DNA from 2 places in the Solibacillus sp. FSL K6-1554 genome. Region 1 is predicted to be linked to the other one. Evidence: riboswitches for the same ligand, from Rfam matches in the RefSeq annotation. Region 1 holds a riboswitch; the other holds the start of a gene.
The links. Region 1 has a riboswitch for glycine ahead of gcvT (glycine cleavage system aminomethyltransferase GcvT). Riboswitches for the same ligand answer to the same signal wherever they lie in the genome.
Positions count from the first base shown of each region.

Region 2: it holds a riboswitch for glycine, as region 1 does, so the genes downstream of both, MHB58_RS08175 (amino acid permease) here and gcvT (glycine cleavage system aminomethyltransferase GcvT) in region 1, are expected to answer to the same signal.

Region 1 covers NZ_JBBOSS010000001.1:2,489,758-2,506,426, reverse strand. The annotation lists gene MHB58_RS12480 (MFS transporter) at 1-696, opposite strand, end outside; gene MHB58_RS12475 (hypothetical protein) at 770-1,258, opposite strand; gene MHB58_RS12470 (hypothetical protein) at 1,255-1,719, opposite strand; gene rpmG (50S ribosomal protein L33) at 1,944-2,093, shown strand; gene MHB58_RS12460 (5-formyltetrahydrofolate cyclo-ligase) at 2,237-2,800, shown strand; gene MHB58_RS12455 (YqgQ family protein) at 2,818-3,018, shown strand; gene MHB58_RS12450 (LTA synthase family protein) at 3,332-5,233, shown strand; gene MHB58_RS12445 (DUF2759 domain-containing protein) at 5,324-5,500, opposite strand; gene MHB58_RS12440 (MBL fold metallo-hydrolase) at 5,673-6,317, shown strand; gene MHB58_RS12435 (DUF2626 family protein) at 6,373-6,615, opposite strand; gene MHB58_RS12430 (helix-turn-helix transcriptional regulator) at 6,733-7,431, opposite strand; gene comGA (competence type IV pilus ATPase ComGA) at 7,614-8,630, shown strand; gene comGB (competence type IV pilus assembly protein ComGB) at 8,611-9,684, shown strand; gene comGC (competence type IV pilus major pilin ComGC) at 9,700-10,014, shown strand; gene MHB58_RS20320 (prepilin-type N-terminal cleavage/methylation domain-containing protein) at 10,017-10,568, shown strand; gene MHB58_RS12410 (type II secretion system protein) at 10,477-10,770, shown strand; gene comGF (competence type IV pilus minor pilin ComGF) at 10,767-11,222, shown strand; gene MHB58_RS12400 (shikimate kinase) at 11,532-12,044, shown strand; glycine riboswitch at 12,171-12,263, shown strand; glycine riboswitch at 12,267-12,375, shown strand; gene gcvT (glycine cleavage system aminomethyltransferase GcvT) at 12,540-13,643, shown strand; gene gcvPA (aminomethyl-transferring glycine dehydrogenase subunit GcvPA) at 13,703-15,049, shown strand; gene gcvPB (aminomethyl-transferring glycine dehydrogenase subunit GcvPB) at 15,042-16,523, shown strand.
Region 2 covers NZ_JBBOSS010000001.1:1,679,710-1,696,378, reverse strand. The annotation lists gene MHB58_RS08210 (iron-containing alcohol dehydrogenase) at 1-670, opposite strand, end outside; gene MHB58_RS08205 (GntR family transcriptional regulator) at 667-1,401, opposite strand; gene MHB58_RS08200 (ABC transporter permease) at 1,665-2,603, opposite strand; gene MHB58_RS08195 (ABC transporter ATP-binding protein) at 2,590-3,495, opposite strand; gene MHB58_RS08190 (GNAT family N-acetyltransferase) at 3,694-4,245, opposite strand; gene MHB58_RS08185 (helix-turn-helix domain-containing protein) at 4,460-5,731, shown strand; gene MHB58_RS08180 (MFS transporter) at 5,743-6,951, shown strand; gene MHB58_RS08175 (amino acid permease) at 7,163-8,500, opposite strand; glycine riboswitch at 8,761-8,839, opposite strand; gene MHB58_RS08170 (dehydrogenase) at 9,162-9,686, opposite strand; gene aspA (aspartate ammonia-lyase) at 9,899-11,314, shown strand; gene MHB58_RS08160 (DNA primase) at 11,368-11,670, opposite strand; gene MHB58_RS08155 (DUF771 domain-containing protein) at 11,687-12,358, opposite strand; gene MHB58_RS08150 (hypothetical protein) at 12,342-12,770, opposite strand; gene pgeF (peptidoglycan editing factor PgeF) at 12,859-13,620, shown strand; gene MHB58_RS08140 (VOC family protein) at 13,704-14,099, opposite strand; gene MHB58_RS08135 (PadR family transcriptional regulator) at 14,395-14,730, shown strand; gene MHB58_RS08130 (permease prefix domain 1-containing protein) at 14,717-15,334, shown strand; gene MHB58_RS08125 (hypothetical protein) at 15,348-15,659, shown strand; gene MHB58_RS08120 (aldo/keto reductase) at 15,679-16,485, opposite strand; gene MHB58_RS08115 (GerAB/ArcD/ProY family transporter) at 16,665-16,669, opposite strand, start outside.

The DNA of each region.
Region 1 (16,669 bases):
CACAAAGCTGCCCATTAAAGTAAATCCAATCCCGAACAATAAAACAAGCCTTCTATCTTTTATATGCTGGAATAGTGTTTTAGTCAGCAATCGGAATTGTAATGGGCGTGGAGTAAAGTGTTTCGATTCGGGTAGTGCCCATACGAAGTAGCAGCTGATGATAATGCTTAAAACCCCAAGCACAATCATCCCCATCTGCCAGCTGAACAAATCACTCATCGTACCGATTATTATACGCCCTGATAAACCTCCAATCGCATTTCCACTTATGTAAAGACCCATTGCCACGCCTAAGCTGGAAGGATCCATTTCTTCTCCTAAATAAGCCATCCCAATGGCAGGAACCCCGGCAAATACAAAACCTTGAATCATACGCAATGCGAGAATCGTCTCAAAATTGGGAGCAAATGCTAAAGCGAGTGTTAAAAAGGAAGCCGCAAAAATCGAAGCAGTCATCAATTTTTTTCGCCCCCAAGCTTCCGACAATGAACCGAATAGTAACAGGCTAAATGCCAGAATGGATGTAGCAGCAGATAATGATAAACTGGCTACTGCAGGGGATACATTGTAATCATTGGAAAACTGCGGCATTAACGGCTGCGTAATATATAGGTTGGCAAAAGTGATAAAACCTGCAGCAAATAACGCGATATTGGTCATTGTAAAAGCTTTTGTTCCTTTTTTTATATAGTCCATATAATCCCTTCAATCATGAATACTTTTGAATAATCGATAGTTTGGAAGAAGAATTGTATGATACGATTTGTAGTTATTCGGTCGGTTGCCCTGTTAACACTTGGGCAATTTCCTCGATTGTCATATCAGAGCGGAGATCAAATGCACCTTTTTGAATAGAACGTGCAAATTCCGGTTTTGACAAATAAAGTTCAAGTTCACGACCATTTGCTACAATGCCTAAGTCTTCTGCCTGCTGGCCAATTGTATAAATTGAAACATTTTCATAAATATAAATTGTCGCTTCAACAACACCTGAATCAGTTTCTTTTTTTGTAACAGAAGTGTTCTCAGCGGTTGCACTATTCGTTTGCTTGTCCACTTTTGATGGATCGGCGGATACCGGATTTTGCTCCATTAACTGTTTTGAAAGTTCAGCAATTTGTTTTTCATAGTCTTTTACTTGCTTCTCATAAGCGGCGATCTCTTTCTCATTGGAATCAGAAGGGAGCTGGTCAAACAATGCCATGCACGCACCTGCCACAAAAAGACCGATACCAAATGCTCGCAACGATGATTTCATTGTTGACCTCCATTTGCTATAATCGAATGGATTTGGGCATGTGATAATGTGGAGCGTTTACTGATCTCCTCGATCGATAGACCTTGACTATTGAGAGCGAGCACTTGGCTAACTAGAATGCCGTTAATAGGCTTCGTGCTTTTTGGCGGATTAACTTTAGGAGCCGTTCCATTGCTTTGAGCCGCTTTTACTTGTGCTGCCACTTGCTGAAAAGATGAAAACGCTGCTTGCTGCTCTGAGTTTTGTTGGACAGAAGAAGGTTTTCTTACTTGAAAATTAGGTTCTACAAGCAGTTCCTCTTCCAATGCTTTTACGCGTCGTTTTAAAGCATTCGTTTCTTGATAAATATTGATTGATAAATCTTCTACATCTTTTTCAACACGTGCTGATTTATCTTTAAATAATAGGGATATAATAATGACAGCAATACCGGCAATCATTAATATTGAAGAAAGTCCCATATGAAATCCTCCATTTCATTTAATCTATTTCTTAGTTTAGACAGGAAACAAGCAATTTTTATAATAGGAAATGCGTTTTCCTACTGCAGATTCCCTTTATTTTAACATAGTAAAACTTATTAAGAAATCATACTAGATTTTTTGAAACAGTGTGTTATAATAGGTAAGTCGTATAAATCATGCTCAAATAAATTTATTCTTAATTTAGAGTGGGAGGGTTAATGATGCGCGTAAACATTACTTTAGCTTGCACAGACTGCGGCGAACGTAACTACATTTCAAAAAAGAACAAGCGTAACAATCCAGAGCGTCTTGAACTTAAAAAATATTGCTCTCGCGAGAAGAAGTACACTCTTCACCGTGAAACAAAGTAATAATCGCTCATTTAGCCAAAACCACTCGTTGGTTTTGGCTTTTTACTTGCTACCCTCTTAAATTTTACTATGATGATTCAACAAATTTGATTTATGATAGTAATGTTTAACTTAAAACAGCTTTATTGAAAGTAGGGATTTGTTTGGAGAAAAGAGACTATCGTATAAAAGTGCAGGAAAAATTGTCCAAAATGAACGATCAGGCATATCGTGAACGTTCATTGGAAATTGCTCAGCAATTATTACAGGAACCATCTATTCAAAAAGCAAATATTATCGCAATTACATTATCAAACCAGCCGGAAGTGGATACGACGTTTATTATTGAGGAATTATGGAAATTAAATAAATATATTGCAGTTCCGAAATGTAATCCTAAAGATCGCTCGATGCAGTTTTACAAAATTAACAGTTTTGATGAAACCGAACGAGCTTATAAAAATATATTAGAACCGATACCTGAACGAACGGAACTGGTCGAAAAAGAACAAATTGATGTAATGATTGTACCAGGGGTAGTATTCGATCGTCATGGGTACCGTATTGGATTTGGCGGGGGTTATTATGACCGCTATTTAGTCGGGTTTAAAGGGATGCGGATATCGTTGGCGTTTGAGGAGCAGCTGTTGAACGAAATACCGAGAGAATCACATGATCTTCCGGTACATATACTACTTACAGACAAAAATCGCATAATCTGCGAATAAATGGTGGGGGAACGAGAATGAAGTCAATGTTGGATGTGCTTGGCATCTTAAAACAATACGGCATTTACATTTATACAAAGGACCGTATTGGAGATTTGTACTTAATGGAAGACGAAATTAAGGAATTATATAAATCTAAATTTATCGAGACGAAAGATTTTCAAATGGCCTTGTTAATCTTGCGCCAAGAAGAGCAAAGGCTTAAAGCAGGAAAATAACTGGAATTTAACGTATAATAGTAAAGGTCGGATAAAGGGTTACTTGTTTACTTAGGGTTTTGGACTTTTTGATGAACATACCCTGAGTGTTACAGCGGGAATAAACCGCTGTTTTCATATTTAACGAAACCTTTTCGAAGTTAATACGTACTAAATAATAGTGCTATTTTATGAATGTAATCTGTTTAAACGAAATAATGTTGCGGATTTGTTTGAAAAGCTTTAACATAGATTTTGTTTGAATAAGGAATTTACACAAATAAAACAATGTATTTAAAAAAAATCGAATATGTAAAGAGAGGATGTATAGGATATGAAAGATTTTAAATGGCCTAAACATTCGATATTAGCGATTGCCGTAATAGCAACCTGGATTAAAACTGTAATTGTTTATGAAACTAGCTTTGATATGAAGATAGAAAATGCAATGCAATTGTTAATTTTGATTATCAATCCATTAAGCTTCTTATTGTTCTTCTATGGATTGTCATTGTTCTTGAAATCACAAAAAGCACGAAATCGCTATATTGTTGGCAGTAGTATTTTACTGTCCTTCGTAGTATACGGAAATGTTGCCTTTTACCGTTTCTATAATGACTTTGTAACATTGCCTGTTTTGTTCCAAACGAGCAATTTTGGAGAGTTGGGAACATCAGCAGCAGCTATTATTAGCTGGATGGACATATTTTACTTTGTCGATGTTTTACTGATTATTATTGCTGTGAAGTTTTTACCGAAAGCGGATGAGCAGTTACTGCCTATTCGTAAAGATGCGCGTAAAGCTTACTTTGTCATGACGGCAGCTATTTTGTTTTTAAACTTAGGCTTAGCTGAAACAGAACGTCCGCAATTATTGACACGAGCATTTGATCGTGAACTGTTAGTGAAAAATATCGGAACGTACAACTATCATCTATACGATGTTTATGTTCAGTCGAAATCGTCAGCCCAGCGTGCATTGGCTGACGGGAGTGAGCTTGTTGAAGTAAGCAACTATGTTCGTGCTAACCAGGCGGAACCTAATGTTGAAATGTTCGGCAAGTATGAAGGCCGAAATGTAATTGCCGTATCACTGGAATCATTGCAGTCTTTTGTTATTAACGAAGAAATGAATGGGGAAGTGGTGACACCTTTCCTGAATTCATTAACAAACGATAAGGATACGTATTACTTCAGCGACTTTTACCACCAAACGGGATTAGGGAAAACTTCGGATTCTGAGTTTATTTTCGAAAACTCATTGTATGGTTTAGGTCGAGGGGCAGTATTCTTTACACATGGTGAAAATACGTATAATTCCTTTGCAGAGCGATTAGGGGAGAATGGGTATTTTACAAATGTTATGCATGCGAACAATAAATCATTTTGGAATCGTGACATGATTTACAAATCATTCAAACTAGATCAGTTTTATGATCTCGAATCTTACAATGTAACAGAGGAAACATCTGTAAACTGGGGATTAAAGGATATTCCTTTCTTTGAACAATCTGCAGCATTGATGAAAGAAATGCCACAGCCGTTTTACAGCCGTTTAATTACATTAACAAACCACTATCCGTTCTATTTGGATCCGGAAGATATAATGATTCCGGAATACGATTCAAATTCAGGAACTTTAAATCGTTATTTCCAAACAGTTCGCTACTTGGATGAATCGGTGAAGGAATTCTTTGATGATTTAAAGGAACAGGGCTTATATGAAAATTCAATTATTGTGATGTACGGAGACCACTATGGGATTTCCGAAAACCATAATAAAGCAATGGCAAAATATTTAAACAAAGAAGAAATTACACCATATGACAGTGCACTTTTACAGGCTGTCCCATTATATATTCACATCCCTGGTTCGAATGATGGACAAGTGATGGATAATGTAGCGGGTCAACTGGATATTCGTCCTACATTACTGCACCTGTTAGGAATTGAGACTTCAAAAGATATGCAATTAGGTGCTGACCTGTTCTCAGAAGAGCATGAGGATTTCGTTATCTTCCGTGATGGTCGCTTTGTAACAGATAAATATGTATATGCAGGTGAAGTATGCTACGACCGGGAGTCGGGAGAAGCAATTGATACGGAAGCGTGTCAGCCATTTATTGATCGTGCAACGCAAGAATTAGAATACTCGGATCAAATTATTAATGGTGACCTGTTGCGTTTCTATGATACAGAAACAGGAAATCTGCTGATTGATACGAATTATAAATAATGAAAGCTGCCCCGAAGAAATTCGGGAGCAGCTTTTTTTCTTCATATAAAAAACGTATTGCTAGTGTAGCAATACGTTTTTTGGTTGCAATTAGTGGGTTGGTGGATAGCCTTGATTTAAAACCGTCATAATGACGAACCAACCGAAAACACCTGCAGCTAAAGCGTTAAAAGCAGCAGCTAAAAGGTTTTTTTCTTTGATTGATTGGAATATGCCAATTACGCCAAAAATTGCAACTAAACCAAAAATAACCATTAATAAGTTCATAAAAAATTGACACTCCTTTCAACATTCCAAAAAATGTCTCAACAATATTCCTCTTTTATTGTAAAGGTTTCCAAATCGTTTGTCGAGAACTAAAAGTGGCGTTTGTTTGAACGATAACTTTCTCTATCAGAACGATTGAAAAAATGTATAATGGAAACTGAGGTGATAATCCATGTTAAATGTTAGAAAATATAGTCTTGGACCGATACAAACTAATTGCTATATTGTAAGCAATAAAGAAAAAGACTGTTTAATTTTTGATCCAGGTGAAGAAGGGGCACGTATTGTAAATGAATTACGTAAAAATGGCTTGAATCCATTAGCGATTTTATTAACCCATACCCATTTTGATCATATCGGTGGAGTGGATGCGGTACGGGCAATATATAATATTCCGCTGTATGTACATGAAAAAGAAGTGGAATGGCTTGCTGATCCAATGAAAAATGGTTCGGGCAAATATGCGGAATTGCCAAATTATATTGTTAAAAAACCCGATGGAGAACATATTATCCGAAAAGAAGGAGAAATGACTATCGGTGCGTTTACCTTTACGGTAGCCCATACACCAGGACATTCTCCGGGAAGTGTATCCTTTATTTTCAAAGATGATGCTTTTGCGATTGTAGGCGATACATTATTTGAACAAAGCATTGGACGTACTGATTTGATCGGTGGGTCCATGAATGTCTTGCTAAAATCGATTCACGATAAGCTATTATCATTACCGGAAGATACAATTATATATCCGGGGCATGGTGATTATACGACACCAGCTGCTGAAATGGATTCCAACCCGTTTTTAAATGGCTTTTAATTATCCCTATGTAAATGAAAAAACGACCGCTCTCGATTGAAGAGCGTGTCGTTTTTTAATGTCCGCCACCTGGAGTGTGTATGAATGTTGTGTAATAGGTGAAACCGGCGAAGAAAACAGTTAAGTATGCGCCAAAAATGTACATGTACATGCGTTCTGAAAGATTTAAGAAGCCTAATAATAAAAATAAACCTGTATTACCTACGAATAATAGCGAAACCTCGTTCATACCTCCAAGGTAGAACATAACGGCAAAAATAGCAGTCCAGAATGCCATAACTTTATACATATTGCTCATGAAATATCCCTCCTTTTCTAAAAAAATAGAATAGTCTCTCATTCATTATAAATCAAGTTTCTGGATAATGTAAACTGCGAGATATGGAAGAGTTGTGACAAATGAATAATTTTTCCATTAATTGTGAACGGAAATTTTGTATTTACAGAAGTCACAGTCATGTACCATACTTTCTATTTTTGTAATTTCATGACTTTCAAACAGTGTATCAACTTGTCCATACAAAAAGGATTCATGGAGTTGGCATACAATTTCTCCGTAGTTCATTAACTGTTCCTGGAAGGGACAGTTGAAAAGTGAGAATATAATGGATTTGGATTGATTATCTTCAATAACTTCCGGTATATAACCTATTAATGTCGCACTTTTAGTTAACATGGCCAATTTCTCATCAAATGTATAGGGAGATTTTCGTTTATGTGAATTCATTTGTTCAAGCATCGATTGTTTTCCGTCACGGTAACTGATTTCCTGTGCTTTACTCAGAGCATCTTCACCAAGCTCGCGAATAAGTTCAAGTGACCATTTAACTAATGAAGATGGCTCGCGTCGAGGAATACTTAAATTGATTCCTTCTTGCTTTGCTTTATATACTCTTCCAGGTCGTCCGCCTTTTCCGGTTTTTAAATGTTCTGATGTTATGGCACCGATTTCTGCAAGTTTCGTTAAATGCAGGCGTGCTACATTGGAGTGGATTTTAAATTGATCTGCAATATCTTGAACGGATAAAAATTGCTTTTGCTGTAACATAAATTCATAAATGGAAAACCGGGTTTCATCGGCAAAAGTGCTAGAAATTTTAATCGGATGAATCATATATAAACCCCCAATACGGTAAAAATTTAAAATTTAAAAATGCTAGCTTAACTAATATTCTACATGAATTATTAGTGAATTTGTTGATATAGAAAGAAAATTCCTATTAAAAAGAAATTTTATCTGTTTTTATATAAAATACTAGACAATCCATTTATAATGGAGTCATCTTAAATAAAGGGGTGATTTCGATTAAACCATTATCAATCATTGAACAAAAATGTTTTGAGCTTTTATCTAATGCAGCGCAGCTTAATGTGACCGACATCCATTTACTCCCCAGAGAAGGGTGCTATGATTTATTAATGAGAAAATACGGCCGTTTTGAAAAGGAAGATGAACTTCCTACAGAGCTTGCTACCCGTATGATTTCCTATTTTAAATTTCTTTCTTCGCTTGATATTAGTGAAAAGAGAAAGCCTCAGAGTGGTTCCTTCCAAAAATTTATTGACCAGTCCATGTATGCGTTCCGTATTTCCACATTACCTTCCAGCTTCTTTAAAGAAAGTTTAGCCGTTCGAATATTACGTCAAAATTATACCGTCCCCTTACAGACTTTATGTCATTTCCAGGAAAGTGTTGAACAGCTGTATCAATTGGCCAGTCTTGAAGGCGGGTTAATCTTGATTAGCGGTGCGACCGGAACCGGCAAAACGACAACATTATATTCACTGCTCCAATATTGTTCACAGCATTTATCCCGTCACGTCATATCATTGGAGGATCCAGTGGAAAGCAGACAAGAGCAGCTATTGCAAATACAAGTGAATGAGCGAGCCGGAATGACGTATTCAGCAGGTTTAAAAGCAATTTTAAGGCATTCTCCCGAAGTTATTATGTTAGGGGAGATTCGGGACAGGGAAACGGCAAAGGTTGCCATAGAAGCAGCGTTCTCCGGACACCTCGTCATATCAACGATACATGCAAAGGATACGGTGAACTGTATTTACCGGCTTCATGATTTATCGGTTTCACTTGAGGAGATGCGGCAGATGCTTAGAGCGGTTGTTTCACAGCGGCTAATCGAAACGGAGGTTAACGGCTATAAAGCGATTTTTGAATTTTTAACTGACGATCAATTACAGCTTGCCTTTGAATCAATTATCCAAGATAGATCTTTTACATTACCGTTTGATCAAACATTGGCAGGTCAAAGGGCAAAGCTTCTAGGAGAATACTATGAATATACCGCTCCTTAAAAATACCGCAACTGCTGCTTTATTTAAAAAACCTGTCATTAAGTCCTCAGAGCTCCCTACATTACTCCAACGAATTTCCACACTGTTAAATGAAGGCTATACATTTGCCCATAGTATCGAAATGCTATTGCCCTATCATGTAAAACAATATGAGCCCCTCCAAGAGGAAATATCGAATATATTGCGTGGGGGTGGTAGTGTAACACAAGTTTTTCAGCTACTTTCTCTTGATACACAATATTTAGTATCTATTGAGTTGGCGGAAGCGACGGGCAAACTAAGCGAAGCAATTGGTCTTGTTGCAAAACAGCTCGTTTTTCAACAGCAGGCGAAAATGAAACTAATAAAAGTGATGTCATATCCGCTCATTTTATTTACATTTTTAATTATATTGTTTTTAGCCTTTCGAAAATACTTTCTGCCGAATATGTCTTCTGTTATTACATCCCGCGTCCATAGCGAATCGTCCGCAAGCATTCAGTGGTCGACGTTTTTCCTCCATATGCCAGACTACATTATTGCAGTTGGAATTGTTCTGGTCATTGTTCTTTCCATTTTTGTTTATTATATCCGTAAGAAGCGAATCGATTTACAGCTTCATCTACTGTTTAAGCTCCCTTTAATCGGCCTTTTTTGGCGACTTTTTCTGACGAGACAGTTTGCTCGCCATTTAGGCAATTTATTATTAGCTGGCTTCTCGCTCCAAAAGGCATTCGATCATTTAAAATCCCAACAGCACCAAAAGCAGATTGCCTATATTGCTGGTTCACTTCAAGAACGTATTCTTATTGGCGATTCATTGGAGCGGACGGTGGAAGTCGTCGGCTACTTTTATCCGAAGTTTGAGCACTTTATTGCACATGGTGAGGCGAGCGGCTTATTAGGACGGGAGCTTATTTTATATTGTGAGCTTTTGGATGAAAAGCTACAGAAGATAATTGAACGAATACTGGCAATTATTCAGCCGCTGCTTTTTGTGATCATTGCCATTTGTGTTATTGCTGCCTATTTGAGTATTTTAATTCCGATGTATGATGTCATTGATTTTATATAAGAAAGGGTGGAACAGATGAAGAATGAAAAAGGATTTACGCTAGTAGAAATGCTTGTTGTTTTATTAATCATCTCCATTTTAATATTAGTCACAATTCCAAACGTTTCAAAGCACTTTGCATCAATTGATGAAAAAGGGTGTGATGCTTATATTTTGATGCTTCAAGGACAGGTAGAGGCATATAAACTGAATCATAATGAATATCCGTCTTCGGTCACAGATCTAATTGAAGAGGATTACATTGTGGAAGAAGATTTAAGATGTCCGGATAATACTGAAATTAAAATTGTGGACGGAAAAGTCGTTGGACCGGCGAACAGCGAAACGTAACGATGATGCATAAAGTTAAATCACTGTTAACAGATGAAAAAGGTTTTACATTACTGGAAATGCTTATCGTTCTCTTTATTTTTTTAGTAGTCAATTCAGCGATTCTGTATTTTTCACAAAAGCCGTTAATGGATTATACAGAAAAACAGGTGATGAGCCAAAACGAAATGTTAATACGCATGACACAATTACTATCCATTGAGACCGGAACCTATCATAGCTTTGAAATTATTAATTGTCACCGGATTCAAGTAAGAGAGCGCAATACTTCTACTATTGTTTTCGATCACAGAATAGCGCGGCCACTAGATATGTATTTAACTACTCCAAATAACCGGCTGATATTTAATACAAGAGGAAATGTCCAGGCGTTTGGACGACTGACATATCATTTTGAGAATAAAAGCTATCAATATTCTATTAATATCGGGAAAGCCAGAATTTTGGAAAAGGAGGTTTTTCATGAACCAGGAAGGACTAACTCTTGTAGAAACACTATTAGCAGTCGTCATTTTATTTTTCCTCTCGTCGACAATGATACCGCTCACGTTTAATATGAAACAGCAAATTGCGATACAAAAAATACAAGCCCATGCAGCGGAAGTGGCTTATATAGGAGCGATGAAGTATAAAAGGTATGGTCAATCAGCCGGTACACAACAAATTGATGGCATGCAGTTTCAATGGAATTACGACGGACACCGAATATGCGTCCGTTATGACAACAATGAAAAAGAAGAGGAACTTTGTGTATGAATTTCAAGCAAACATTAAGTGAGCGGGGGTTTACACTACTGGAAAGCTTGTTTCAGTTAACCGTGTTTGTGCTTTTTACCGCAATTAGCCTACTTATCCTCATATGGGTTCGGGATCTTCAACAGCTTGAGAAGATGAAAGATGAGGTGAACTGGGAATTGTTCGTTTATGATATTCATCAATACAATATGAATTCCGCATCTGGTAGGGTACTCAATTCTAATATGCTGCAATTGGAAATGTTAAATGATCCCGAGGAGCGGTTGTTTGTCTTTGATAAGTCAGAAGAGCATTTGCGTAAAAGGTCGAATAAAGGGGGAAATGAGATTATGCTGCCTTTTGTTAAGGAATGGGAACTGACGATTGTTGAAAATGAAGTGAATATGAGGGTAGTGATGAAAAATGGAACAAAGCGAGAAAGAGATCTCGTATTGCCATTGCCTCCAGAATGAGAAGGGTGCATTATTTTTACTGGCTGTATTTTTATTGTTCATCGTTTCTGGTGCTGCTGTTTTCTATACAAATGCATATTTTGCGCAAATAAAAGTATATAATTCATTGGAATCTATTTACGTTCGTGCTACGATAAATATACTAAATTTACCTTAAAGTTCGACTTCTTTTTGCAAAGTCGAAAAAATGTCACATCATGCGGTTTTGTTTGATACAAAAATATTTGTGTTAAAACGCAAAATGGAAACGAAAGAATAGGTAGAGGTGTAATTGATAAAGTAGTCCGTAATTAGAAGAAGGTGAACAGCATGCGTAAAATTTATTTAGTAGGATTTATGGGTTGCGGAAAAAGTGCGATTGGTAGACGTTTAAGTTTTTTCTTGAAAATGCCGTATTACGATATGGATCACGAAATTGTACGTCAGCAGGGTATGACAATTCCTGAAATTTTTGAGAAATACGGCGAAGCACACTTCCGAAAAATCGAGACGGAATTTTTAAAGAATTTTCGTGATGAAGCATGCATTATCGCTACAGGCGGTGGGGTAGCCGTCAATGAAGAAAACAGGAGAATTATGCGCCAGACAGGGCTCGTATTTTTTCTTGATGCTAAATTTGAAGATATTTATATGCGGATTCGGAATGATAAAAACCGTCCTATTGTTCAATCGTCATCGGAACAAGAATTGGAAAATCTGTATCACCAACGCAGAAGGAGTTATCGACTAGCTGGCCATATACAAGTACTCACAGCCGGAAGAACATTAAGACAAATTGTCGAGTATATCGGGTTTCAAGTAAAACGTCTTAAAGGCGAATGATTTTTCGATAATTAAACTTAATGTTCGTATTTTGAATAAAAATAAAAAAAGATTGCGTTTGCATTATATTCAATGTTAGGATATTGCTAAGAAGAGCAATAACATGAAGTAAATAATCTAACGCGGATGATGATACGGGGAGAGAACGTGATGTCACGTCGCCGAAGGAGCAAATAGCTAAGCTATGAATCTCTCAGGCAAAAAGACTCGTATTGGACGCAACTCTGGAGAGTGCTGTAATAGCTATTGTTACAAACAGCCACCAAAGGGGAAAGCCTAAATTGTGATAGAGGATCAAATTCAGGTGTAACTTTCAGGTGCCAGGACAGAGAATCTCGCTAAAGGGGATTCGTCTGTCTTTTTTTTGTGGATAAATCGGCTTTTAATATTCTGATGATTCTAATAAAAAGATAGATTTACACTTTTGATAGGTGTAATGTTGCTTTCCCCTTTGCATTGCAAAACGAACATACATAATTAAAGGAGGAAATGAACATGACAAATGAATTAAAGCGCACACCACTTTTTGACGAATATGCAAAGTATGGTGGAAAAACAGTTGATTTTGGCGGCTGGGAGTTACCAGTACAATTTTCTTCGATCAAAGAGGAGCATGATGCGGTACGTAACCGCGCAGGACTTTTTGATGTATCCCATATGGGGGAAATTATTGTAGAAGGCCCGGATGCACTTGTTTATTTACAAAAGATGCTTTCCAATGATATTTCGAAAATTGCAATTGGCGGCGCGCAATATAGTGCACTTTGCTATGAAGATGGCGGTGTTGTGGACGATTTACTGACATACCGTTTGGAAGATAATCGCTATTTACTATGTGTCAATGCAGCGAATATTGAAAAGGACTTCGAATGGTTACAGCAGCATGTCGAAGGGGATGTCAAAGTGGCGAATTTGTCAGATGACTACGCTCAAATCGCTTTGCAAGGACCTTTATCACAGGAAGTTCTGCAAACATTAACAGCAACAGACTTAACGGCAATCAAATATTTTAAATTCCAGGACAATGTAGAAGTAGGCGGACATTCGGTTCTTGTCTCGCGCTCAGGTTATACGGGAGAAGACGGATTTGAAATTTACGGAGCTCCAGCAGCGATTGTTGACTTGTGGAACAAAATTTTGGAAGCAGGAAAAGACCAAGGTGTAGTAGCAGCCGGTTTAGGCGCTCGTGATACACTTCGCTTTGAAGCTTGCCTGCCATTATATGGCCAAGAGATTTCAAAAGAAATTTCACCACTTGAAGCAGGGATTGGCTTTGCCGTGAAATTGGCGAAAGATCCGCTCTTTATCGGTCAGCAAGCATTAATTGACCAAAAAGAAAATGGCCTAACACGTAAATCTGTAGGTATCGAAATGATTGATAAAGGTATTCCCCGTCATGGCTATAAAGTATTTAAAGATGGTGAAGAGATTGGTTTTGTAACTACAGGAACTCAGTCACCAATGACAAAGCGCAATATCGGTTTAGCTTTAATTGACGCAAAATTCACGGAAGTTGGAACTGAATTAGAAATCGAAGTACGAAAAAATAGAGCAAAAGCAGTTGTAGTAGAAACACCATTTTACAAGCGTGCAAAATAAAGTGAAACTTCAATCTACCCGTTAATTGCGGGATAAAACTTTTGAAAAGAGGGTTAACAATGAAACATCGTTATTTACCAATGACGGAACAAGATAAACAAGAAATGTTAGACCGTATCGGGGTTGCGACAATTGATGAACTTTTCGAGGATATTCCTGAAAAAGTTCGCTTCCAAGGAAGCTACAATATTAAACCTGCAAAGTCTGAAGCTGCTTTAATGAAAGAACTGGCACAACTTGCTTCAAAAAATAAAGATACAGCAAGTAATGTCTCATTTTTAGGTGCAGGAGTCTACAATCACTATAAACCGGTAATTGTCGATCACGTTATTTCACGTTCAGAGTTTTATACAGCCTACACACCTTATCAGCCGGAAATTTCTCAAGGTGAACTTCAAGCTATTTTTGAATTCCAAACGATGATTGCGGAACTGACAGGTATGGATATTGCAAACTCTTCTATGTACGATGGCGGTACGGCATTGGCAGAAGCAGGTATGCTTGCTGCAGGCCATACACGTCGCGGTAAATTACTCGTTTCAGGAACTGTCCATCCAGAATATCACGATGTTGTGAAAATGTATGCAACAGGACAATCAATTGAAGTTGTTACTATTCCTGCAAAAGACGGTGTGACAGACATCGAAGCATTAAAAGGCTTAATCGATGATCAAACAGCCGGTGTTATTGTTCAATATCCAAACTTCTTTGGTCAAATTGAAAACTTACAGCCGCTTGCAGACATTACACACGATGCAAAAGGATTGTTTATCGTATCTGCTAACCCGTTAGCTCTTGGCGTATTAACACCTCCAGGAAAATTAGGTGCCGATATTACAGTTGGGGATGCACAAGTATTCGGAATTGCTGAAGCGTTCGGTGGTCCACACTGTGGCTATTTCGCGGTAACGAATAAATTAATGCGTAAAGTACCTGGCCGTCTTGTTGGGGAAACAGTAGACCAAGAGGGTCGCCGTGGTTATGTATTAACATTACAAGCGCGTGAGCAGCACATCCGTCGCGACAAAGCGACATCTAATATTTGTTCTAACCAGGCATTACTTGCACTTGCTTCTTCAGTAGCAATGACAGCTCTTGGCAAACAAGGTATGCAGGAAATGGCAAAACAAAATATCGTGAAGACACGCTTTGCTAAAAATGCCTTTGAAGCAGCTGGTTTTGAAGTTGTTTATCAAGGCGCACACTTCAACGAAATCGTCGTTAAGACAAATCATAATGTGACAGAGCTAAACAAAGCATTAATCGAAAAAGGCATTATCGGCGGTTTTGACTTAGGTCGTGTTTATCCTGAATTAGAAAATCATGCACTCATTGCTGTTACGGAAATCCGTACAAAAGAAGAAATCGAGCAATTAGTTGCAGAAATGGGGGCTTACAATGCATAACGAAAACCAATCACTCATTTTCGAAATTACAAAACCAGGTCGTGTCGGCTACAACTTAGAGCCATTGGATGTTCCTGATTTTGATCTTGAAGAACTGCTTCCAAAAGAGTTAGTACGTCAAGAAGCGGCTGAATTGCCGGAAGTTGCAGAATTAGATATTATGCGTCACTATACAGCACTTTCACGCCGTAACCATGGTGTAGACTCAGGGTTCTACCCGCTTGGTTCATGTACGATGAAATACAATCCGAAAATCAATGAAACGGTTGCACGCTACGCTGGTTTTGCCAATGTTCACCCATTACAGGATGAGTCAACAGTACAAGGTGCAATGGAATTATTATATGATCTTCAAACATCCCTTCAGGAAATTACAGGTATGGATGAAGTAACATTACAGCCAGCAGCAGGCGCACATGGTGAATGGACAGCATTAATGATGATCCGTGCATTCCATGAGGCAAATGGTGAAGGTCACCGTAACAAAGTAATTGTACCGGATTCGGCTCACGGTACAAACCCGGCTTCTGCTACAGTTGCAGGCTTTGAAACAATCACAATTAAATCAGGTGATGACGGCTTAGTGGATCTTGAAGATTTACGCCGTGTTGTCGGTCCGGATACAGCAGCATTAATGCTGACAAACCCGAACACTTTAGGTTTATTTGAAGAAAACATTTTAGAAATGGCTGAAATCGTGCATGGTGTCGGCGGTAAGGTTTACTATGACGGCGCAAACTTAAACGCTGTTATGAGTAAAGCACGTCCTGGCGATATGGGCTTTGACTGTGTTCACCTAAACTTACACAAAACATTTACAGGTCCACATGGTGGCGGTGGTCCGGGTTCAGGTCCTGTAGGAGTAAAAGCGGATTTAATTCCATTCCTGCCGAAGCCGGTATTAGTGAAAAAAGAAGATGGCACGTTCCACTTCGACTATAACCGTCCACAATCAATCGGTCGTGTGAAACCATACTACGGAAACTTCGGCATTAATGTCCGTGCATATACGTATATCCGTTCAATGGGTCCAGATGGCTTAAAGGCTGTAACAGAATATGCTGTATTAAATGCAAACTATATGATGCGCCGCTTGGAAGAGCACTTTGATTTACCGTATGACCGTCACTGTAAGCACGAATTCGTGTTATCAGGCCGTCGTCAGAAAAAATTAGGTGTTCGTACATTGGATATCGCAAAACGCCTTCTTGACTTTGGCTACCATCCACCAACAGTTTACTTCCCGTTAAACGTGGAAGAGGGAATTATGATCGAGCCAACAGAAACAGAATCGAAAGAAACATTGGATGCATTCTGTGATGCAATGATTCAAATTGCTCAAGAAACAATCGATAATCCATCGATCGTTCAAGAAGCACCGCATACTACAGTAATCAGCCGTTTAGACGAAACACGTGCTGCCCGTACACCGGTGTTACGTTATACTAAAAAAGAAGAAGTCACAATTTCATAAATTGTGACAAAAAAGGTCAGAGCTGTTTTCTGGCCTTTTTTCTTTGAATAAGGTTAGACTTCTAACGTGTCAGTATATAATAGAAGAAACTATTGAAAAACAGACAATTATGAACGATACTGCCGGTGAGTGAAAATTAAAAAGCC
Region 2 (16,669 bases), 810 kb from region 1:
AAACGGTCTCAATATTTTTTGAAATACAGGAAATCGCTTCTTTAGCAAAGTAATCACTCATCGTATTAGCTTTCGTTGAAACGAATGCTTCAATTGCATGAGTTAACGCATCCAGTGCCGTAAAACTCGTAATGGATGGCGGCACATTTACCGTAAGCGTTGCGTCTAAAATGACGACATCCGGAATGAAGCTCGGGTGTGCAGGATTAAGCTTTTTATGAAGTTTCTCGTCTGTAATCACCGTTACTTTTGTAGCTTCAGAACCTGTTCCGGCAGTAGTAGGAATGGCAATAAACGGCATTCTGTTCAATTCAGGGATGTTCGGAACATCGCTTAAACTCAAGTTCGGATTTACCGCAAAAACAGCGACCGCTTTCGCTAAGTCAATGACACTCCCGCCGCCGATTGCTATAACACCGTCACAGCTGTTTATATGAAGCTCAGCTAGAGCCCGGTCAAGTTCATCTGTTGTTGGCTCCCCTTTTAAAATTTCATAAAAGTGTGCATCACAGACTTCCTGCTTTAAATTTTCCAATTGATTCGTTAATGCACTCCTGCTGTATAGGATGAATGGTCGCTGTATCTTTAGTTGTTTGATTTCCGCTGATAATCGTTGAAATGAATCGATACCTGCCACGATTTTTTTTGGTAGGAACAGTTCATAAATCATGAGCTCGCACCTCCAGCCGTCCTTTTTGTTTTCAGTTTCAACATATACAGTTCTGGATGGAACAGGCTACTGTAATATTCAATCACTTCACCCTGCACGCCCAATATGACCCGTTCAATATTTAAAACATTTGTATAAGGCTTCAAATCAAGCAATTTGGCATCTTCCTCACTAATAGGACTACAGCGGATCGTCTGTTCAGCTTCCACCATCGTAATCTTCAATTCTTTTTCGATAATGTCATAGATTGTCGCTTCATTCAGATTGTGTGCGGCTATTTGTTTCCCTAGATGAGTATGGTAAAAATGGCGTTCAATTGAAATAGGCTGATCATCAGCAGTTCGTACTCTGGATATAGCAAATAATATGGATTGCCCTAATATCGCATTTGCTTCTGGAAAGTTATCAATATTTTTTGCATACAGTAGTCTCGCCCCAGGCTTCATCCCCATTTGCCTGACCGTCTCTGTAAAACTGTTCAAAGAATTAAGCCAGTCATGCACTGTCTTATTTTTTGTGATAAATGTTCCTTTTCCGTGGATTTTTTTCAAAACGCCTTCATGGACTAAATGCTTTACCGCCTCTCTCACGGTGGATCGACTAACAGTAAAACGCTCCATCAATTCACGTTCGCTCGGAATTTTCTCTACATACTTCCCTTCGACAATTTCAGTTTTCAATAAATCCTTCAGCTGAATATGTAACGGAATATGATTTTCAAAGTTCAACATATCCACCTCCAATGGTCCGCACATCATAACGTCCGTACCAGTTAACTTTGTAAAATTGATTATAGAGGTATTTTCCAATAATTACAATTAATTTTCAGAATTTTCTAATATATGATTTCACTATAATATTTCAAACTACCATTTCCGTAAAATGGAAAAAACAAAAATTCCCCATTTCCTAAATCTAAATTGATAAAGGAATGGGGAATTTTTTAAATTATATTTTTTCGCTATATTGTATTGTTAAAAAATTTTTTTCTGCTCTATGCCGTCACATCACGCTTCATAAAGTAACCGAACGTAATTGCCAAGAAAATAACGGCATATACAATATTGACAACTAACGAGAATGTAAACGTTAATCCTTCAATCATTGGCATACTTCCCGGTGCATAATATGATAAATCATTGGCAAACCAAATGTATTTCGCGAAATCATATTGGGCGATAAACATTGTCGCCGTTGAACCCATTAGTAAAATGAACAGCGATAAACTTACCGCTAACGTACTTGAACCAAAAATTGTACCGATCATGAACGCAAATATAATTGTCATAATTGTAGAACCGAGTGAATAAAGCGTCGTTTCAATAAAGGTATTTTTCACCGTCTCCTGCACGATTTGCCCATCAACAATCGATAATGCTATCGAACTATCTGTACCGAATAAAGCTATCCCGATAATTAATGCGACAACGATTCCAGCGGCAAAGAGTACAATACCATAAAGAATGGACGCAACAAGTTTCGAAAATAAAATTTTCCATCTTGATACAGGTCGCGTCAGCAACATTTTAATCGTACCAGTACCGAACTCAGAAGATACGATACCTGCCGCAATCACAACTGTAAAAATACCCGTCACCATGATTGTCAATGATAATGATAAGTCCATATGTTCCGTAAATGTCATGGCATTTGCTGCTGGCAAATCATTGGCGATACGGTATTCAGCCATCGCAATTTCTTCCTTGAAATATTGCTCATCTTCCGGCGTTATATCTTCCGAAGCAAGCATTTCTTTCGGATACGCCATCATTTCTTCGTTTGCTGCTATGCGCGCCTCTTTAGTACTTGAATCCACATCATAATATTTGTTCATACCAGCCACAAATACGATTAACACGATTAAAAGCCCGCACATAATCCAAGCATTTTTTTGCGACCACATTTTGATCCATTCATTTTTAACGTATTGCATCGATAGCACCTCCACCTGTCATCTCGATAAATTGATCTTCAAGACGTTTTTGAATCGGCTGGATCGTATAAAGATCGATACCGGATTCAACGAATTTACGAACAAGCGCAGGCACTTCTTCTTTTGTCAGATTCACTACATAGCCGCCGTTTTCTTTTGTTAACGGCTCTTCGAACATTGCCTGAAGCTGGTCCGGCTGTCCGACTTCAATATAATATTGTGCTGCCGCAACATGTTGCAGTTCGCGAATATCAATCAGCTCGCCATTTTGGATAATCGCAATACGATCTACCATTAACTCGATTTCCGATAAAAGGTGGCTCGATACAACGATTGCCACATTATCCTCTTCCGCAATTTTGCGTAAGTACATACGGAATTCACGGATACCGGCCGGATCCAGACCATTCGTCGGCTCATCCAAAATCAGAAACTTTGGACGATGCAGCATCGCCTGTGCCAGTCCGAGACGTTGACGCATCCCTAACGAATACGTTTTTACTTTTTCATGAATACGATTTTGCAGACCCACTTGTGCTACGACTTCATCAATACGCTGTTTTGTTACCCCTTTATGCATACGGGCAAAGTGCTGCAAGTTTTTGTACCCTGACATATATTTGTACATTTCCGGGTTTTCAACGATTACACCGATATTACTGATCGCTTCTTCATAATTTGTCGACAGCTGTTTCCCATCGATGATTACTTCTCCTTTTGAAGGATACATTAACCCCGTCATCATACGGATCGTCGTCGTTTTACCCGCCCCGTTCGGACCTAAAAAGCCCGTTATTTGACCTGGATAAAAGTCGAGATTCAAATCTTTAATAATGTGTTTGCCTTTAATCGTTTTATTCAGATTTTTAATTTCCACAATTGGCTGTGACAATTGTCCACACCTGCTTTCTGCTTTTTCTTCTATTACAAGCACTTTTTCGTGTGCCTAAATGTTTTATGTATTGGCATTAATGACTTCACATGTAATAGATTCTAATTACTATACTTGATGAGTATGGAAAAAGTTTCATTATTTATAATTTTTCCGACAAAAAACCTCATCAGTTACTTCTGATGAGGCCAAAAACAGTTATTTATATTCTCCTACCCATTCGTCTTTTAACAAACCATACACCGCATGATCGACATAATGATTGTACAGCCACTCTGCCTGACGGATTGTCCCTTCATGCATAAAGCCTAGTCGCTCCGCAATATGACGGCTTTTCGTATTGTTGACGGCTGCATGAATTTCGACTTTCCCAAGCTTATATTCATTGAAGGCGATATCAATGATGCCTTTTACAGCGCGTGTCATAATCCCTTCACCTTGGAATTCTTCATCTAAAAAATAGCCGATCTCACATTTTTTCAGAGACCAGTTAATTGTATTAATCGATACTTTCCCGACAAATTGTCCTTTATAAAAAATCGCTGTATCGAGACCTTCACGCTTTGCAAATTTTGATAAATTCATTGCGGCAAAATCGCGTGTATCTTCGACAGTTTTTGTATTATCTACCCACCCAAGCCATTCGCGTAAATAATCGCGTGAACGGTCAATGAAAGCAAAGATTTCTTCTGCATCATTTTGTGTAATCAATTTTAATTGAATTTCATTATCTACTTCGTAAAAGAACATTACTATCTCTCCAATCTAAGCTCCCATTTAAAACAATAAACCCTTTTTTATTTTCTTATCATATAGAGCTATTTCAGAATATGCAATTAAAATATCTAATCCTTTAATGATTTGTGTAAGTTTACCATTTTCACAGCGTTAATTGTGCTTTTTTTAAAGAAAATTCGCAATATTCCCGGTTTGTATTTTGGTAAACTAACTATGAGGTGTTTTTATGGAAAACAATGAACATGCTTGGGGAAAGCTATTAAAATATTATCGTCAAAAAAAGAAGCGGAAACAAGATGACGTGGCATTCGGCATCTGTACCCCTTCCTATTTAAGCCGAATTGAGAACGGACTTGTTATAGCAGAACATTCGATTTATGCGCAGCTGTTTGAAAACTTAGGCATCGATTTCAACCAGCTCGAACAACAATTGAAAAACCAAACCGCTTTTTTGGAGCAGCTATACGAAAAACTATTATTAAATGCCGAGCTAACATCCGATGAAATTAAACAATTGACCGATATCCAAAACGATGAGCAGCCTTTTGAACAGCAGCTGATGGCAAAGCTTGTATATGCACGTTTCCTGTACTCAATAAAAGAAGATGATGATGCAAGAACAATACTCAATGAAGTCGAGCCGCTCGTCAGCTGGAAAAAAGATCGGATCACGCAGCTATTCGTAGCGATTAGGGCGTTCGGCCATCTTTCTTTTCACGAATTTGAACAGTTATCCCTTAAAGAAGCGGAAAATCAATTTGCGCAATATTTATCGAATGCCCACCCGTTTGAGCTGGCTAACTACCATTATCATATCGCTTTTGCGAATCATCGAAGCTACAAGTTGCACAAAGCGCTTGAACATATTGAACTGGCACAACAATTTTTTATCCACCAGTATAAACCGTTGTTTCAGTTGAAACTTTACTCAATGAAAGGTGTAATTTTTAATGATTTGCACCGATTCCGTGAAGCTATTCAGGAGTTTGAAGCAGGACTTGAATTACTGTCAAATGTCCAGTCCATCCAAACACCGGTGCAATGGAGCTCACTGCATAACAACATAGCCTACTGTTTTGAATGCCAGGTAAATTTCCCGGAAGCGTCCAAACATTATGAACTGGCGAATCAATACGACGAAGACGTGCATTCGGCGATCAACTGGATGCGTACGTGCTTTGTACAAAAGGATTTCGATCAGCTGGAAATACTCTTTAATCGCTATGAAGAAATTCGGTTTACTGTCCCTCATCATATTTATCAGCGGAGGTTATTGCAGTATGCGGTTGATACAGCACATACGATCCGCGGATTGAAATTACTGGAGGATGAAGCTTTTACCCATTTCGATGAACAGCAGTATTATTCGCTAATTCTGTTCTATGCTCCATTATGGGGACAGTTTTATGAGCAGCTCCACGCCTATAAACAGGCAAGTCATTGCTACAGGCAGGCATTGGAAGCGAGTGAAAAAGTTCGTCAACGAATGAGCAGCTAAGGGGTGATGAGATGAAGTTACGTAAAGAATATTTCTATTTATGGTTTGGGTTTGGCGCATCAAAATTGGGCAGCTGGATTTACTTGATCGCTCTCAATTTAACGGTTTGGCATTTGACCGAATCCCCGGCTGCGGTTGCGGGTATCTATATCATTGGCCCGATTGCCCGCATTATGTGCAGTTTTTTTGCAGGCTCGATCGTAGACAGAGCCAATAAAAGAACCATCTTAATTATTTGTGATGTTTTCCGCGCAGGTCTTGTGTGTTTGATGCCGCTGCTTTCGGAAATCTGGCTTATATACAGTTTTATCTTTTTGGCAAATGTCGCCGTCTGTTTTGCCAATCCGAGCAGCACATTTATGATTACAAAACTTGTATTGCCAAATGATCGTCTTCGGTTTAATGCGATCAACAGCATGTTAGGCTCGGGAAGCTTTATGATTGGACCTGCTTTAAGCGGTGCCATTATCGCCATAAGCAGTACTGCTGCGGCAATGTGGGTGAATGGTGTCATGCTGCTGTTCAGTGCGTTCATGATGTTTTTATTGCCGAATGTTGAGCAGAAATCGGCAGGTACCGCTACTGTACTGACACCCGCTGTCATCCGTGAAGATTTTTCAATCGTCTGGACTTTCATTTCGCAACGAAAAGCGGTACTGAAGTTCTTTATTTTATATTCAACAGCTTTAATGATCTGCTATTCGCTTGATTCTCAGGAAATGTCGTTTTTGAAGGATTTTCATCAAGTAACGGATTCAGTTTACGGAATCATTGTAGGTATCACGGGAATCGGTGCCATTGTCGGCGGCTATTTGGCTGCCCGATTCGTCAATAGTCTGTCACTCGTCTCATACATTGGCATCGGGTTTACATGTACGTTACTATCCTATTTCACATTTTATTTCTCGCCTAATTTGACGATTGCGGTCGCTGCTTTCATATTGCTCGGACTGTTTATGGCATTTAGCAATGCGGGCTACGCGACCTTTTACCAGCAGACTATTCCGACCGAATTGATGGGACGGTTCGGCAGTTCGCTTGGCCTGATAGAAAGCGTAATGCAAATTACCTTAACCTTGATCATTGGATATTTGGCGGAAATCTATACAATTCAGCTGACAACTAGCCTCTTTGCCTTTATCGGCGCTGTCATCGCATGTATCGTCTATTTCCACCTGTTATACAATAAATCACTTTTTGTAAAGGAGGAGCTAACATGATTACGTATGAAACAATTTGCTACTGCTGTAAAAAACCATTTTTATTAATAGAAGGAACGGTAAAATACCGGAATTACAAACGGAATATGCAGGGGAAATTTTCCTGTGATTCATGTGACAATAAAATCTTCTCAGAAGCAAGAAGCCAATTTTTGCGGAAAATAAACTAATAGAAAAAACCGGGCTTCCTCGATGGAAACCCGGTTTACTGTTATTTTTTTCGAACCTTATAAAGAACAAACAGCAGTATAAACCATATCGGTGTTAACAGCAGAGATGTTCTCGTTGATTCGGAAATACCCATAATGACTAGTAAAAATAAGAAGAATGCCAATACTAAATAGTTGATGAATGGTGTTAATGGCGCTTTGAAAACTGAAGTTTTATGTAATTCCGGATGACGCTTTTTGTAAATGATATGCGAAATCAGAATAATGCTCCAAACCCAAATAAAACAAATTGCACTAATTGTTGTCACGATACTGAATGCATCGTCCGGCATGAAATAACTAAGCAATGCCCCAATCGAAACGACGACCGCAGAAAATATCAGACCATTTTGCGGCACCGCATTTTTGTTTAATTTACCGTATGCTTTTGGTGCTTGTTTATTATTACTTAAACTGTACAGCATACGGCTCGTTGAGAACATCCCGCTATTCCCTGCAGAAGCAGCTGATGTCAGCACAACAAAGTTAATTAAACCTGCTGCAATCGGAATACCTACCAATGCGAAAACCTGAACGAATGGTGAACTTGCAGCGCTTAATGTATCCCAAGGATTGATGGTTAAAATGACGAATAATGCCCCTACATAAAACAGCAGAATACGTACGGGAATTTTATTGATTGCAGATGGAATATTCTTTTTAGGGTTTGCCGTTTCAGCAGCAGCTACCCCTACTAATTCAACCCCAACGAATGCAAAGACAACCATCTGGAACGCCATTAAGAATCCAAATGCCCCATTCGGGAATAACCCTCCGTGCTCCCATAGGTTCGATACGGCAACTTTGCCTGTATCTGTTTCAAAACCAATGATCAACAATATAATTCCAATTGCAATCAATGCAACAATTGTGATGATTTTAATCAACGCAAACCAAAACTCCAGCTCTCCGAACAGTTTGACCGTTAATAAATTTAAAATAAGTAAAACTACTAAACATGCGATAGCCGGTACCCATTGCGGGATGTCGAACCAGTATTGCGTGTACATACCGACAGCGATTATATCCGCCATTGCCGTCATAACCCAGCAGAACCAGTATGTCCAGCCCGTAATATAGCCTGCCCAATCCCCTAAATATTCAGTGGCGAACTCGGTAAACGATGCATAGCCGCCTTTTGATAAAAGCATTTCGCCAAGTGCACGCATGACGAAAAATAGTGCGATACCAACGATTAAATATGCAAAGATAATAGAAGGTCCTGCAAGTGAGATCGCTTTACCTGACCCTAAAAACAACCCCGTTCCGATTGTTCCTCCAATCGCTATTAACTGAACGTGTCGATTTTTCAGATCGCGCTTTAATTCTTGTTGTTCCAAAACGATTCCTCCAAAGGATAAGTATTTTGTCTGTTTACACAGCGCAAAATAATAAGTACTTCATCGCGGTCCATCAAGTAATTTTTTCTGGAAAATTAAAACAGGGACTGATTATGTGCCAGTCCCTGTGTCTAAGAATAATCGATCTCGCCTCTGCGAAATCGCGTCCAGATTCCAAAAAATCTGTGACATCTATCGAGGGCTTTTCTTTTTCAAACAGTGGATGCTACATACACCAATTTTTAAGGAAAAGCGTCTCTCATTACTCTTCTGTCCTTTTGCCTGAGATTATGAACCCTTCGGCGACGCGGTATACGCGCTCTCTCCAGAAACTGCTCCCGCCAGTAGTTTTATCCACGACGATCAACGCTTGATATGTATGCAATTAGTTGCCTATAGGTCATCTGGCATCTTCCAGTTTCCTATAGCTCGCGTTCAATACTATTATTGTACGATAATCATACTATCAATTTTATGCCCGCCTTACAATGGATAATCGTAGTCAGTTATTATGTAAATAGCAATTTAACCTTATTCCCAACATAATGTTTTCATCTTGCAGAAGATTCATGACTAAAAAAATATTACACCGAAAATTCAATATTTTCAGTGTAATATTTCATATAGAGGAATTGGTAGCCCCTCGTAATTCTGTTTTCGTTTACTGCAGTTTTTCCTGTACTGTTAAATCTTCTTCGTATGTTGTTCGATTGATATCGATCAGCTTACCTTTTGTTGTGTTTGACTTTTTCATTTTGACAACATACGTATTGTCTAAAGCAATGTCTGTGCAGGCGATGTCTTTCTCGCGAATATCTTCAGGATAATTTAAAGTAATAACTAATGTATTCCCGTCTTTTTCGATTTTTTCAAGTTCTCTTCCACAGCCATCTGAATACCCTGTGACAAACAGCACTTCTTCTGTTTCAAAATCGATGGGCGGAATCGATTCAAAACCAAAAATATCGGCCCACGTCGTATAAAGCTTTTCATCCTGCACGATTGAAATACTCGTACCAACTTCAGGGGGAATCGAATCTAATTGAAACAGTAATTCATATTCAACTTGATTTTCTTCCTCAACAGGGTCGGTCGAATTGGATGAGGTTGCTTGCTCTTTCGTATTACATGCTGCAAGTAGAAAGATCAGTCCCATGACAAGCATGCAACTAAAACATTTTTTCAATGTCCATCACCTCGTTTCTTACATAATTAGTCGGATGAAAAATAAAAAAGTTTCGATTTTCCCACATTTTATCTGTTACTATTGGTTAATTTAAACTTACAAGATTATGTTAAATAAACTAATAATTCAGCAAGTAAGCTTTTATCATAAAATGGCGTATAATGTAGTTGTTTATCCAACTATTACACCATTCTCTTGGAGGGTTTGTACAAATGAGTACACGTATTGAAAAAGACTTTTTAGGCACATTAGAAATCCCAAAGGACGTTTATTACGGCGTTCAAACAACTCGTGCATTAGAAAATTTCCCGATTACTAAAATGACAATGCACCCTGAATTAATTCGTGCATTTGCCATCGTAAAGAAAAGTTCGGCACTTGCAAATGCCGCTATCGGTAAATTGGATCCGGTAATTGCCAATGCAATTGCACAAGCATCCGATGACATTATTTCAGGACTATTACATGACCAGTTTGTTGTAGATCCAATTCAGGGCGGAGCAGGCACTTCAATGAACATGAATGCCAATGAAGTAATTGCTAACCGTGCACTGGAAATTTTAGGGGAAGAAAAAGGTACTTATTCAATCATTAGTCCTAACAGCCATGTCAATATGGCGCAGTCAACAAATGATGCATTCCCATCGGCTATCCATATCGCAACAGTTTCTACATTAGATAATCTAATTATTGCAATGGAAATGATGCGTGATAGCTTTATCAAAAAATCAGTAGAATTCGATTCAATCGTTAAAATGGGACGTACGCATTTACAAGATGCTGTACCCGTTCGTTTAGGTCAGGAATTTGGTGCATACGCTGCCGTTGTTTCTCGTGATATTGCTCGCATCAAAAAAGCGCAGCAGACAATGCTGCAAATCAATATTGGCGCAACTGCAATCGGTACAGGCTTAAATGCAGATCCAGAATATATGAAATTAGCTGTGGAAAACATTGCGGTTTACAGTGGCTTCCCGTTTATTAAAGTAGAGAATTTAATCGACGGTACACAAAATACCGATACGTATGCAGAAGTATCATCAATGCTAAAAATCGCTATGATGAATATGTCGAAAATCTGTAATGACTTACGCTTAATGGCATCAGGTCCAAAAGCCGGATTTGCAGAAATTCGCTTACCGGAACGCCAGCCAGGTTCTTCTATTATGCCAGGTAAAGTAAACCCGGTTATGCCGGAAGTAATTAACCAAATTGCTTTCCAAGTGATCGGTAACGACGTGACAATCTCACTTGCATCAGAAGCAGGTCAATTTGAGCTTAACGTAATGGAACCGGTTCTAGTATTTAATCTGCTTCAGTCGATTGAAATTATGACGAACGGTTTCACAGTATTTACAAAATACTGCCTGGACCATATCGAAGCGAATGAAGCACGTCTGCATGATTTTGTTGAGCGTTCAATCGGTGTTATTACTGCACTGGCTCCACATTTAGGGTATGAGCGTTCAAGTCAAATTGCGCGTGAAGCATTGCATAGCGGCAAATCTGTACGCGAACTTTGCTTAATGTACAATTATTTCACACTTGAGCAGCTTGATATTATCTTAAATCCATTCGAATTAACGCAACCCGGTATTGCTGGTGAACGTGCATTTGAAAAACAATAATAATAGCTAAAACGAAAGCTCCTCCGGGATATTTTCCCTGCGGAGCTTTTTCATTAAATATAGAGTACTTCTTTTGCGAGTAAAATCGCTCGCTTGCTGACTTCCAACTTGTCGCCGTCCGCATTCAGCTTCACGACACCATTTGGTTCATCAAAGATGGATTTCAGCTGTGCTTTCGGTTTGACTCCAACCATGATTGGTCCTCTTTCGGCCTCACCTGTTCGGAGCTTTTCCTGCTCTCGTGCGACACCTTGTTCTTCTCCGATTTTCGGAAAGGCTGTAGTTAGTTGCTGTAAATTTCGGGGACGTGTCTGATTATTTAAACTTGAACTCCCTGTGCCAACAGAACGAATCATAAAGATCCCCCTTCATCTATCTTTTCTTACTTTTTCGTATATCAATATCCGCGTATATTTCTACTTCCTGTAGTGCCTGATTAGCAAGCTGATCCGCTTCACCGTTTAGTTTGCGGTCAATATATTGATACTCCGGTCGAATGCCAAGTTTTTGGAGCTTTGCATCGATTTTATCGGCCCATGTTGTGAGAACACTATCGGTTACTGCCCATTCGCCGTTCATTTCATTAATGACGACTTGCGAATCGCCGTAAACCTTTATTTTTTGATGATGGACACCCATTTCCTCTAGCTGTTCAACCGCAAGATTTAATGCCGCATATTCCGCTTCATTGTTTGATGTTAAATACTCCGCCAGCTGGTTCGTCCGCAGGCGATAGTTTTTGCCATTCTGTTTATAATAGACGACAATCCCTAAACCGGCCAGCTTTTCTTCTCTATTAAAACCGCCATCAAAATATACTTCCACTTCGGTAGGTTCTGTTTCAAGTGATTTTAAATATTTTTTCAGCTCTTTTAATGTCCATGTACTGTCATGTTCATCCGTCATCACAATTTTTTTTGTGCGACCCGTATTTTCCATATCCAGTACAAGCGTATAGGCATGCGCTGCAGGAATTGCCTCACTTCGCCATGTAATTTCCTGCTTAGCCTTTGTGATATATCGCCATTCAATCGTCAATTCCAATCGGTTCTCCCCTTCCATTTGTCGTCTGCTTCAAATCTTCTTTATAAAACCAGTTAATACACAATGTACTAACCATTATGCCAACTATAAACGGTGGTGATACAAAAAATAAAAAATACGCGCTGCCGACCGGTGCTTTCATAAAGTATCCGAATACGATTGGCTGCAGAATACAAAAAATAAAGCTTGTTAAGTAAAGTGCCAGTTTGCTGTAATTTTTACGCATGAAGTACAGCACATAATACCAGGGAATCACGACAAAAAAATAAATCGGCAAAACATAAATAATGATGGACATGGCCGTACCGAATGTGATCGATTCATTTATATAAGGCAATGAAAATGCAATAAAAACCATGACCGCCATGACATAAGGTAAAAAACCGGTTAAAATGATTTGCCAACTCTTCATCACATTCCCCCTATTTCCAATCATTATACCAAACACTATTTGCCTATACAAAATTTGCATTTACGGGTATAGTACAGGGGGTGATAAAATGAAGGTAAAATTTTATGAAAATAATGAAAAACGCGTACTAGGCATTACATTAAAAGATCCAGCATTAGCCGAGGACAACAATATGGCACTCCATGTTTGCAAAAACGAAGCTGATATTATCGAAAACCGCCAACAGCTTGCCTCACTGCTGCAAACCGAATTATCAGAGTTTGTATGCGCCAATCAAACACATAGTGCCAACTTCTTTCGTGTGGAAAAATCGGAAATCGGCAAAGGAGCAACCGACAATACAACTGCTGTACATGATACCGACGCATTGTATACGTACGAACCGAACGTTGTGATCTCAAGCTTTACCGCAGATTGTGTACCGGTCTTATTTTATAATGAAAAAACAAATGTCATCGGGGCTGTGCACTCTGGATGGCAAGGGACGATTAAAGAAATTACATTAAAGTTGCTTCAATATTTACAACAAGAGGAAAATTGCGATTTACGTGATTTAAAAGTAATGATCGGGCCAGCAATCAGCCAAGAGAAATTCGAAGTGGATGCCGATGTCCAGGAAAAATTCAAAGCACTCGGCTATGCGGACGAATTTATGTACTGGAATGAAGAAACGAGCAAATTCCATATCAACAACCAGTTAACCGTGAAAACACAGTGCATGCTTGCAGGTGTGCCTGAAGAAAACATTTCGATTGACCGAATGTGCACATTTTTGGATGAGGACGGATTCTCCCATCGCCAAGACCGCTCAACCGGCAGGCACTTGAGCTTTATTATGCGAAAAGAATAGATTTCGTTAATAAGTGTGTGAAAAGGAATACCTAACATTCAGTAGGTATTCCTTTTTTCATGAGTCTAAAACCGGCGGCATAATCATGGTGCTACAAGTTCAACCTTGATTCTATCCGGATCTTCAAAAAAAACAACGTAATAATTTTCCCCTCCTGCATAGGGATGTTTATCAGTATAAAGGATATTAACACCTTTACTTGCTAACTTTCTTGTCATCTCATCTACTTGTTGACGCGAACTTGCATGGAAAGCCAAATGATTTAGACCTACCCGGCATCTATGATAAGGAATATCCATAAACCGTTCTTCTGCTTGCACGAAAACGATATAGGTCTCTCCGATTTTCCAACTCTGTCCACTTTCCCACGATTGATAAGACTCATATCCCAATTCTTCTAACAACCATCCCCAAAAGTTAATGGAAGTTTTTAAATCTGAAACATATAATTCGATATGATGAATAAGCCCTTTTGACAATGGATGCCTTCCTTTCTATCTACCAAATAATCCGAATCGATATTTTAGATTAGGTACGTTTTTGTATAGTTTTTGTAATAACAAGAATTTCTAGTCATACTTCATTTTTACACTCTCTATTGCAGCTGGGTATTCACTCTCTTAATTATTTTATTCTCTATACCTTAACATAAATAACCATTTTATATTATTCATACTGACAGAATGGAATCATTCGTCGAACAGATTTTCATTTATACATTGTAATACGATGTACATTGGATTAATATGTATTTAAAGTCGGTGATTGTAAAAAATGGAGAAAGAAATGATGAAAGGGAGTATCGATATTTTACTGTTATCACTACTGGCAGAACAGGATCGATACGGCTATGAAATGACAAAGCAGCTTCGCGTTTTAAGCGATGAAGCCTATTCGATGAATGAAGGAACGTTATATCCAGCGTTAAAGCGTTTAGAACAGCATCGTTTTGTGACGAGTTACTGGCAAGATGAAACTTCCGGAAAACGCCGGAAATACTATGCCATTACGGATATTGGACGTGAACAATTAAAGCAAAAGTTATCAAGCTGGGAGCAGTTGACCCGTTTAATCAAACGAACGGCAGGTGGATTGTATGGAAGTCGTTAAACAATATGTTGAAAAAATTATAGCAAATTTGCCAATCCATGATGATGAACGGGCATTGATGAAAGAAGAATTTGAAAACCATATTTTGGAATATATCGATGAATTACGAATGGTTGGCTATTCAGAACAACAAGCCATTCAACTCGCTATAAAGTCGTTCGGTGAAGCGCATCACATTGAAAGAGAAATGAAGAAAGTATTGTTTCCGCATTATAAATGGATCCGCTTTTGTGCGGCGATTATATTTACGACGTTTACATTATGTTTGAGCTCCCACTTTATTACAAAATGGCTGGAGCCACGTAACGACTCACCTATTTCCACCGATGTAGTTTTGACGTTGCTTTTTATCTGTACAGTCGTTTTCGGAATATGGGAGCTATTATACAACGAAGCGAAAAAGGCCTACAAAACAAAATGGCTGAATGTGACCTCGATTTTTATCGTACCGACATTCGTCTATGAAATGATTGTCTTTTGGCAATTCCAGCCGAATACTTTAGAGGACTGGTTACTTCACGATGAACTGTTAATTCCACTATATGTAATCTTTTACGTTGTAGGGCGCCAATTATATACGTATAGTATAGGCGAAAAAAATTAGGAGGTAAAAGGCCTTGGGAGTCGCATTATTAATCATAGTTATTGTCGCAGCAACTGGCCGGGTGTTAACAAAAAATCAATCTAAAAGAAGAAATCGGATTGTATGGGGTATCCTGGTCATGATTGTGTTAAACCCGTTTGTTTCTTGGGCAATTGGTATTTGTTTCGCAATTTTTGCCGGGGTAGGCTTTGCAGGAATGGGCGTGATGGTCATACTGTTTATTGCCATGTTTTTCATTGGGGCTTGTATTTTTAATAAGTGGCCTATTAACAAAGGTAGATATTTAACAAGCGTCTCCAAAATAGGAGACGCTTGTTTGGTATGATTAAAATGGTAGTGACTTATTACAGGTTTTCAATTTTTTCGACATCTGCTGCAGTTAATTCGAAATCAAATAGATCCAGATTTGCTGCCTGATTCACACGGTTGTGTGATTTCGGAATAACGACAACACCGCGCTGGATTTGGTATTTCAATAAAACTTGTGCACCCGATTTATCATAGTCTTTACCGATTTCATCCAATACTTCTTGTTGATGCGCTTCAGTTTTCATCGGTCCCCATGCAACAGGTGTAATGCCCTCGTCTTGTAATAAAGCAAGAAGGTCTTCGTTCTTTTCTTTTAAGTTGATTTGTATTTGATTAACGGCTGGCTTCACTTTCGCGAATTCTTTCAATTCATCCAGATGATTTTTTCTGAAGTTTGAAACACCAATTGCTTTCAGTTTTCCTGCTTCGTAATATTCTTCAAAAACTTCCCAAGTGTTTTTAAGCTGTTCCTTGTCCTCGATTGGTGCATGAATCAGAAGCAGATCCAAATAGTCTGTTTGGAAATTTTTTAGACTGTTATCGATTGCTGCTCGAGTCGACTCCTTTGACGAAACATATTCTTCTCTCGCCGGAATTTTCGTTGTAATGAACAACTCTTCTCTCGGTACTGTACTTTCTGCTAAAATTCCCCCTACAAGCTCTTCGTTTCTATAACTAATCGCAGCGTCTATTGATCGATATCCTAACTCAAGTGCTGTTACGAGCTCAGGAATTTCATTTGTTAATGCTCCGTTATAGTCCTTATTTTCTTTACCATACGTATTTGTACCTGTACCAACAATCGGCATTTTTATTCCATTATTAAGTGTGATGAATTCCATATTTTTGGTACTCCCCTTTTATTCTTAAATTATTTTACTGATTAAGTATATCATAACAAAATATAGAATCTTCAGAAATCGATCCGGTAGACATAAATCGTACTCAAATAAAAAGGAGCACTGTTCCCTGTCGGAAGCGCGCTCAATTGTTGGTGATGTGCCTGCATCAATTCTCCCACTTAAG